DNA from 4 places in the Streptomyces sp. NPDC006691 genome. Region 2 is predicted to be linked to each of the others. Evidence: riboswitches for the same ligand, from Rfam matches in the RefSeq annotation. Region 2 holds a riboswitch; each other region holds the start of a gene.
What was found. Region 2 has a riboswitch for cyclic di-AMP ahead of ACFYNP_RS30725 (M23 family metallopeptidase). Riboswitches for the same ligand answer to the same signal wherever they lie in the genome.

Region 1 (2,193 bases), on a different contig from region 2:
GGCCAACCCGGCCCGCCGCGCCGCCAAGCAGCTCGCCAAGGAGCTCTTCCCGGCGTCCTCGCGCATGTCCCGGCCCCGCCAGGGCACCGAGGAGACCGTCGCCGCCATCGACGCGGCCGCGGTGCGTGCCTTCTACGAGGCGTACGTGCGCCCCTCGACGGCCGTCACCGTGGTCGTGGGCGACCTCGCGGGCACCGACCTCGACGCGATCCTCGCGGACACCCTGGGCGACTGGACCGGCAACACCGCCGAGCCGCGCCCCGTCCCGCCGATCACCGCCGACGACCGGGGCCGGGTCGTCATCGTGGACCGCCCGGGCGCGGTCCAGACCCAGCTGCTCATCGGCCGTATCGGCCCCGACCGCCACGACCGGGTCTGGGCGGCCCAGGTGCTCGGCACGTACTGCCTCGGCGGCACCCTGACCTCGCGCCTGGACCGCGTGCTGCGCGAGGAGAAGGGCTACACCTACGGCGTGCGGTCCTTCGGCCAGGTGCTGCGCTCGGGTCCGGACGGCGGCGCCTCGATGCTCGCCATCACCGGCTCGGTCGACACCCCGAACACCGGTCCTGCCCTGGACGACCTGTGGAAGGTGCTGCGCAAGCTCGCCGCGGAGGGGCTCACGGACGCCGAGCGCGAGACGGCCGTGCAGAACCTGGTGGGGGTCGCGCCGCTCAAGTACGAGACCGCGGCGGCCGTCGCCGGGACGCTGGCCGACCAGGTCGAGCAGTTCCTGCCCGACGACTACCAGGCCCAGTTGTACGCCCAGCTCGCGGACACCGGGACCGTGGAGGCGACGGCGGCCGTCGTCAACGCCTTCCCGGCCGACCGGCTCGTCACGGTCCTGGTCGGCGACGCGGCGCAGATCGCGGAGCCGGTCAAGGCGCTCGGCATCGGCGAAGTCACCGTCGTCACGGGCTGATTGAGGCCCCCGGCCCGCCGGGCGGGGCGCGGGACGGATGAGGACGCGGAGGACCCCGGAGGCGGACGCGCCGCCGGGGTCCTCCCGTATGTCCGGTTTATTGGGGAGGTTGCCTGTCTGTCATGTGGCGTGCGCTACAAAAACCTGTGTGTGTTTGGTGATTGAAAGACGAGCCGTTTAGCGTCGTTCCCGCTGTCCGTCACCACCCGTCGCAGCCGCGGCACCGGACAGTGATCGCCGAGTCCCCGATGGCGCGAGCCAGGGGAGCCGGGGACCCACTCAGTCCCTGGGGTGAATCGGACGCCTCCGCCCGCGGAGGAGCCCGTAGGAGACCTTCCTGCTCCGAACCCGTCAGCTAACCCGGTAGGCGAGATGGAAGGAAAGGACACCGCCGCTACATGGCGTTCACCCGTGCCACCGGGAAGCACCGCGCGCCCAGCCGCATGACGCGCCGCAGCGCGAACATCGCGGGCATCGCCACCCTGGCCACCGCCGGAGTCGTAGGCACCCTCGCCTCCCCGGCCGTCGCCGCCCCGGGCAGCACCACCGACACCGGTCTCAGCCAGGCCATCGTCATCGGCGACTCGATCGCCGACCAGCTGGGTGCCCAGGCCGACGCGCAGAAGCAGGCCGTCGCGAAGGCGCGGGCGCAGGCCGAGGCCGAGGCCGCCGCCCAGCGCAAGGCCGAGCAGCGTGCCCAGGAGGCGCGCGAGGCCAAGGAGCGCGCCGCGCGCGAGGCGGAGCGCAAGCGCCTCAACACGTTCGTGGCCCCCATATCCGGCAGCTATGTGTCCACCGGCTACAAGACCGGCGGATCGCTCTGGTCCTCCGGCAGCCACACCGGCATCGACTTCCATGCGGGGATCGGCACTTCGGTCCACGCGGTGGGTCTCGGCACCGTCGTCGAGGCCGGTGACGGCGGCGCCTACGGCAACAACATCGTGATCCGGATGCACGACGGCACGTACACCCAGTACGGCCACCTGTCGGTCATCCAGGTCTCCGTCGGCCAGTCCGTCGAACCGGGCCAGCAGATCGCCCTGTCGGGCAACACCGGCAACACCACCGGCCCGCACCTGCACTTCGAGGCCCGCACCGGGCCGGAGTACGGCACGGACATCGACCCGATCGCCTATCTGCGCTCGCACGGCGTCGGCGTCTGAGCCGTCCCCGGCGCACCCCCGCGCATCCCGAAGGCCCCCGGCACCGAGCCGGGGGCCTTCGGCATTGGCCAAAAGATATCCCTTGGTTCCGGCCCGTCACCCGGAATTAAC
Region 2 (2,193 bases):
CCCCGTTCGCGCCTCAGGGCAGCTCGTCCTCAAACGACTGCCAGGTGTTTATGCAGTCAGGCATTCAGGGGTTCAGGCATTCAGGGGTTCAGGGGTTCAGGCATTCAGGGGTTGAGCCCCTTCGACTGGAGCCAGGTCATCGGGTCGATGCCCGTACCGGACGGCGTGTGCACCTCCAGGTGCAGATGCGGCCCCGTGACGTTCCCGGTCGCCCCGACCCGCCCGATCACATCCCCCGTAGCCACCTTCTGCCCCACACTCACCGCGAGCGACGACTGGTGGCAGTACCAGAGCTCGCTCCCGTCATCGAGTTCGATGACCGTGCGATACCCGTACGCCCCCGCCCACCCCGCCGACTTGACCGTCCCGGAGTGGATCGCCTTCAGCGGCGTACCCGTCGGCGCGGCGAAGTCGAGGCCGGTGTGGTGGCCGGAGGACCACATTGAGCCGGCCTCGCCGAACGTCGAGGTGAGCGTGTACGAACCGACCGGCAGCGAGTAGCTGGCGGCGAGTTTGGCCAGCCGCTCCTCCTCCGCCTTCTTCGCCGCCGCGGCCTCCGCCGCCTCCTTCTCCGCGGCCGCCTTCGCCTCGGCCGCGTCCTGCTTGGCCTTGGCCTCTTCGGCCGCCTTCGCCGCCGCGGCCTTCTGCGCGGCCTCCTTCGCCTCGGCGACGGCCCCGGCCTTCTGCTGCGCGGCCTGCTGGAGGATCCGGGCGCGCAGCGCCTCGCCCGCGTCGGTGGCGCCCTGCTCGGCCTCGCTCGTGGTCAGGCCGGTCATGGTCAGCGGCGCGGCGGCGATCTTCTGCTCGGCCTGCGCGGCAGCGGTTGTGGGGCTGCTCGGGGTGTCGTGCGAGGCGACCAGCTCGCCGACGCCGGGCAGCGAGCCGAGGTGGGGCAGGTTCTCGCTGATGGAGTCGGGCAGGGATATGGAGACCGGCGGCTTGGCCTGCGCGGTGGCCATGCCGCCCGCACCGACGGCCGCGATGACGCCGACCCCGAGGACGGTGGAGCTGCGCGCGAGTCCGCCACGCTGCTTGGCGACTCTGTGTCTCCCCCGGACCGGACGTACGGACTCCTCGGTCGGGTCCCACTCCTCCCAGGTCTCGTTCTCGCCGGGTGCGTCCCCGTACAGGGAAACGGGAGGGAGGGGGGTGCCGAGGGCAGGCTCGCTGGACGCCACGGGGGGCGCTCCTTTCCTTCCTTCTCGCCTACCGGGTTAGCTGACGGGTTCGGAGCAGGAAGGTCTCCTACGAGCGCCCATGACGGACGTCCGATTCACCCCAAGTTGGTGGTTCCCCGGTTCCCCGAAGGGGATTCGGCGCAGGCGCGCGGTGCCGCCTTGGCGGCGGCTGGGACGACCGCGCTGCGTTATCGAACGTTAATAGACAGCGGGGGCGGATTCCAAGCCGTTCCCACTGATCATTAACGGCCAAGGCGTGGACTTAGTGCCCATTGCCAGGGCAAAACGGGCGAGTTGACGGCCTTTCAGAGTCGCTCGCGTCACACGCGTTTTCTGACGGTGTGTCAATTGTTATGCGCAGTGAGACCTTCCGGGCACCCACCGTGACGGCCCGGCGGAGCGCTCACCGGCCCCTCTCACGGCCGCCCGCCAGCCCCGCGCGCGACCGCTCACCGGACTCCCCCACAGCCGCCCACCGGACACCCTCACCGCCACTCGCCGGACACCCTCACGGCCACTCGCCGGACACCCCACGGCCGTTCGCCGGGCCTCACTTCACGATCGTCACCGTGCGCCGCCGGTCGGGCTGGCCCTCGGCCGGCCGGCCCACCGCGAGCAGCGCCATGTCGTCGCTCGTGCCGCCGCCCGTATAGCGGCGTACGTCGTCGACGAGCGCGTCCAGGACCTCGTCCGGGCCCGGGAAGATCGCGCCGCGGAGGCGGGTGGCGGGCTGGTAGAAGACGCCCGCCTCGTCGCGCGCCTCGGAGAGCCCGTCCGTGTAGAGCAGCAGCGTGGAACCGGGCGGGAAGGGGCGCACGTCCGAGCGGTCCGGCCACACCCCGAGGTCGGCCATGCCGAGCGGCAGCGCGGGCTCGCTCGGCACGAGCACGTCGAGGGACCCGTCCTGGTGGAGCAGGAACGGCTCGGGGTGGCCCCGGTTCACCAGGCGTACGGTGCCGTCGCCGCGCGGGATCTCGGCCAGCAGCGCCGTGGTGAACCCCTCGACCGCGTCGAG
Region 3 (2,193 bases), on a different contig from region 2:
CTCGTCCGCCACCACCACATCGCCCGCGTGCACGCGTACGCCGCCGCAGCGCACCGGCTCGTTGAGCGGGGCCACCGCCTTCTTGGCGCCGGGGACGGGGACGACGCCCCGGGCGAAGACGGGGAAGCCGGCCGCGCGCACCTCGGCGAGGTCCCGGATCACCCCGTCGACCACGAAGGCGGCGATGCCCCGGCGCTGGGCCACTGCGCACACGTTGCCACCGGCGAGGGCGTAGTCCAGATCGCCCGACTCCACCACGACGACCGAACCGGGCTCGGCCCGGTAAATGGCCGCGTGCAGCATGAGATTGTCACCGGCGGGACAGCGGACGGTGAATGCGGGCCCGGCCGCACGAGGCGTCGGGGCCCACAGCGGGCGAATTCCGATATCCATGACCTGTCGGCGTCCCACGACGTCGGCGAGCGTCGTCGGGGGAATGTCCTTGAATTCGCTGAAGTCGTTCATTCTCTTCCTGACGGTCGGTAGTTGACGCGTGCTTATTCTTTTTCTCACCGGCCGCCGGTCGGCCGGTGCGGGTTTGACGGTACGTGACGGGGCTTGCGCGTCCCGCGAGTTGAACGGCATGGGCGGTGCCCGATGTCGTGACGGGCGCTGGGATCCGAGCGGACGGCCGCGCACGGTTCGGAGAAGAGCGCATTGATCACTGCTTCGCCTCTCTGCCGGCTCCCGCTGCCGGACCCGTGTCCCATGCCGTGGGGGAGGGGCCAGGGATCATGATCCCCGACAAGGGCCACGAGGGCGTGTGTGCTGCCGCACACAGGGGGCGGGGCCACCTTCTGCGTCCGCAATGTCCTATATAGAAGGTAATGCGTGTCGGGTTTCGTGTCGCGAGAATGTCCAAATTGGGGCTAATGGGTAGGACTCGCCTCGTTTATCGCCGGCCTCTGCGGTTGCGCCACCGGCGAGTGAATTGGGTCACGTGGGGCCCGTCGGGTCCGCGGGGTCCGTGCCGGGCATTTCGGTTCGGTTGAAAGCGAGTTGAGGGTGCCCGGCGGACCGCCCGGCTCGGGAGAATTCGAGTTGATCTATATCCGCGATCATCACTCGCGAATTCCCGCCTTGTTTCCGTCGGGGCTATTCGTCTACGTTCACCGTCAATCCGGAAGGAACGCCGAATCCTGCCGCCGTCCGGAGCCGCCCAGACACGTACGGCAGGAGCGGGGGACCCAGGTAAGCCGCCGATCCGGATTCCGGACCGGCTGGGGTGAAGTCGCGTGCATCGCGACCGGACAGCTCCCGTCCGAACCCGACAGCTCACCTCGTAGGCGACGGAGAGGAAATACACCATGCCTGCAAAGGGCAAGCACCGCCGTCCCAAGTCCCGCTCGTTCGCCCGGGGCCTCGCCGTCGCGAGCACCGGCGGCGCAGTCCTGGCCATGCCGGTGATCGGCGCGACCACGGCCTCCGCGGCCCCCGCGGCGGTCCACTCCGCCGTGGCCAAGCCGGTGGCGGCGGTGAAGGCGGCGCCCACGAGCTACGCCGTCGTCGACGGGGACTCGCTGGCCAAGATCGCCGACGCGCTCCATGTGAGCGGTGGCTGGAAGCAGCTCTACCAGGACAACCAGAGCGTCATCGGCGGCAACCCCGCGCTGATCCGCCCCGGCATGAAGCTCACCCTCGGCGCCCCCGCGGCGACCACCGCCCGCGACGCGTCCGCCGCCCGCGCGGACCGCTCGGCCCGGACGACCGACCTCACCGCGACCGCCACCGTAGCCAGCACCACCACGTACGCGAACAACCTGGACGGCTGGATCAGGCAGTCGCTGGCCATCATGGCCCAGCACGGCATCCCGGGCAGCTACGACGGCATCTACCGCAATGTGATGCGGGAGTCCTCCGGCAACCCGATGGCCATCAACAACTGGGACTCCAACGCCGTGGCCGGAACCCCCTCCAAGGGACTTCTCCAGGTCATCCAGCCCACCTTCGCCGCCTTCCACGTGCCGGGCACCTCCACGGACCTGTACGACCCGATCGCCAACATCACCGCGGCCTGCAACTACGCCGCCAAGACCTACGGCTCGATCGACAACGTCTTCGGGGCCTACTGACGGTCCTCGCGGCCGGGTGCTCCCGCGGTGACGGGAGCGCCCGGCCGTGCCGCACCTCACGCGGCCCCCAGCGCGCGCCCGGCCCTGTCATCGGCCGGGCGCCGCGCCGTTCCGGGCCAGG
Region 4 (2,193 bases), on a different contig from region 2:
CGCCCCGCTCGTGAGCCCCGTGGCATCGCGCAGTTTGCGCAGCTCCTCGCCGAGCTTGCGTCTGCGCACCGCCGGTCCATGCCCCATGACGGCCTCCTTCGCCTCCGGCGATGGGTAAGTGTGAGCCCAAATACGCTCTGCCGTCGGACAGTTCACCGCTTTGAGCGACAGATATATGCATATCTTGGTGGATCGCACCCGAGACCGGCACGATGAGTGGCACTCTGGCGCGAAGCACAATCCGAGGCCGTAGTCGTCTTCGCGAGCGCTCTTCCGCCACGAGTCAACTGCCGGTCCGGGTGGGAAAGGGACAGCGTCGCCATGGCAGACCACCTCGAAGCAACCGTCACTCTGCCGAGCGCCCCCGCCTCGGTCTCCGCGGCACGGCGGTATGTCGCCGGGGTCCTCACCGAATGGGGCCTGCCCTCCGGCGCCGAGGCCGCCGACACGGTTCGGCTCATCGTCTCGGAGCTCGCCACCAACGCGGTCCAGCACACCTTCGGCCAGTCGCCCACGTTCACCGTCGACATCCGGCTGGAACGCGAGGAAGAGCTGCGGATCGGCGTCACCGACAGCCATCCGCGCTGGCCGAAACGATTGCCCGCGGCCGTTCAGCAGGACAACGGCCGGGGCATGGTGATCATCCGCTGGCTCGCGGCCGAGTCCGGCGGCCGGCTCTCGGTCGCGCCCACGGCGGACGGCGGCAAGACGGTCTGGATCGCCCTGCCGTGGACGGCGTCGGTCCAGAGCGGCTAGCCGGCCCGCGAGGCCCGTCGGGCCCGTGAGGCGGCCCGGGCCGCCCGAGGCCCGGTCAGGCCCGTCAGGTCCGCGAGGCGCGCCCGGGAGCCCCCGGTGGGCCCGGCGCGCACCGGGGACCGTCCGACGGGGCGTCAGCCCACCCGCCCGTACCAGACGGCGCTGCTCCAGATCCGCTCCAGGCGGACCACGGCGCCGGTCTTGGGGGAGTGCCAGATGCGGCCGTTCCCGGCGTAGATGCCGACGTGGTAGACGCTGCCTCCGGAGTGGAAGAAGACCAGGTCCCCCGCCTTGCGGGCGGACGCGGTGACATGCCGGGAGCTGTTGTACTGCTGCTGCGCCGAGCGCGGCAGCTTGCGGCCCGCCTGCTTGAACGAGTAGAGCGTGAGCCCCGAGCAGTCGAAGCGGGAGGGGCCGGAGGCGCCGTACTGGTAGGGCGATCCCTTCTTCGACGCGGCCACGTGGAGCGCCCGGGAGGCCACGGCCGCGGCGCTCGCCCCGGACGTGCCGCCCGGAGCCAGCGTCGTGCCGCCCGTGATGGCGAGGGTGAGGGCACAGACGGTGCCGAGCCGGACCGTCAGGGACGGGACGTGTGTCTGCGCGGTCATGCGCAACCCTTCGTCAAACCGCCTGCGAAGGATGACCTGTCGGGTTCGGACTGGCGAAGATGCCCGGCCGCGCGAACGGCTTCACCCCGAGGGACGGCCAAGGCTCGGCCGCCCCGAAGAAATCGGGTCCTCCACTCCTGCCGGTCCACTCCTGTCGACCAGACGTCCGGAACGGCGGCAGGACTCGGCGTCCGCCCGGACCGCCCCGCCGCGGTGGCGGGGGCTTGTCGTCTCAGGGATCTTCACGCACCGACTGTCGGATTTGCGGCCCGAAACGGCTTTCTGTGAGGCTCCTCACGAGTGCCCCATTCGGGTGGACACGGGCGAATGCATGCTGCTCCAAACGGGCTTGGCGAGCCTCGTACCTGCGAAGAAGGATCGTTTCAGCACGGCGGTCACGGGCCGTAAGCGGCTCATAAGGGTCAGGGAAAAGTGCCGCCGGTGAGCCGAACGGGGGTAGCCCGTTTGGTTCGTTTCGCGCGGTGTTCGAGCGCGTCGCGTATCCCCGGCCCGCTCACAGCGTCGACTGCGGGGGGACCGCGAGCCGTCCCGCGCGCCGTTCGCCGTCCAGCACGCGCAGTGCCCGCGTCAGCGTCGGCGCGTACACCCGTGTCTCGCCCCGCGCGTGCATCAGCGTGAGGGCGTCCTTGAGCTCGGCGGCCCGGACCACCAGCGCCTGGGCCGCCCGTAGGGCTCCGTAGGTGTCATGGCCGTGGGCCGGGTTGATCCGGCCGAGCAGATCGACCACCGCGAGATAGGAGTCGATGAACTCGGCCTCGGCGCGCGTGAGCGCGGGCAGCGGCGGAAGCTCCGGTGGCAGCACGGCACC

Region 1: linked by a shared signal. The riboswitch ahead of ACFYNP_RS21430 (M23 family metallopeptidase) and the one ahead of ACFYNP_RS30725 (M23 family metallopeptidase) in region 2 are both predicted to bind cyclic di-AMP.
Region 3: linked by a shared signal. The riboswitch ahead of ACFYNP_RS15940 (transglycosylase SLT domain-containing protein) and the one ahead of ACFYNP_RS30725 (M23 family metallopeptidase) in region 2 are both predicted to bind cyclic di-AMP.
Region 4: linked by a shared signal. The riboswitch ahead of ACFYNP_RS15095 (C40 family peptidase) and the one ahead of ACFYNP_RS30725 (M23 family metallopeptidase) in region 2 are both predicted to bind cyclic di-AMP.

What each region holds. Positions count from the first base shown of each region.
Region 1 is NZ_JBIAGW010000009.1:186,060-188,252, reverse strand. Features, by position in the region: gene ACFYNP_RS21435 (M16 family metallopeptidase) at 1-919, shown strand, start outside; cyclic di-AMP (ydaO/yuaA leader) riboswitch at 1,145-1,304, shown strand; gene ACFYNP_RS21430 (M23 family metallopeptidase) at 1,318-2,082, shown strand.
Region 2 is NZ_JBIAGW010000019.1:22,807-24,999, forward strand. Features, by position in the region: gene ACFYNP_RS30725 (M23 family metallopeptidase) at 105-1,178, opposite strand; cyclic di-AMP (ydaO/yuaA leader) riboswitch at 1,189-1,329, opposite strand; gene ACFYNP_RS30730 (PP2C family protein-serine/threonine phosphatase) at 1,729-2,193, opposite strand, start outside.
Region 3 is NZ_JBIAGW010000006.1:100,731-102,923, reverse strand. Features, by position in the region: gene ACFYNP_RS15945 (RraA family protein) at 1-465, opposite strand, end outside; cyclic di-AMP (ydaO/yuaA leader) riboswitch at 1,121-1,304, shown strand; gene ACFYNP_RS15940 (transglycosylase SLT domain-containing protein) at 1,308-2,072, shown strand.
Region 4 is NZ_JBIAGW010000005.1:403,834-406,026, reverse strand. Features, by position in the region: gene ACFYNP_RS15105 (helix-turn-helix domain-containing protein) at 1-87, opposite strand, end outside; gene ACFYNP_RS15100 (ATP-binding protein) at 322-756, shown strand; gene ACFYNP_RS15095 (C40 family peptidase) at 891-1,364, opposite strand; cyclic di-AMP (ydaO/yuaA leader) riboswitch at 1,369-1,564, opposite strand; gene ACFYNP_RS15090 (hypothetical protein) at 1,879-2,187, opposite strand.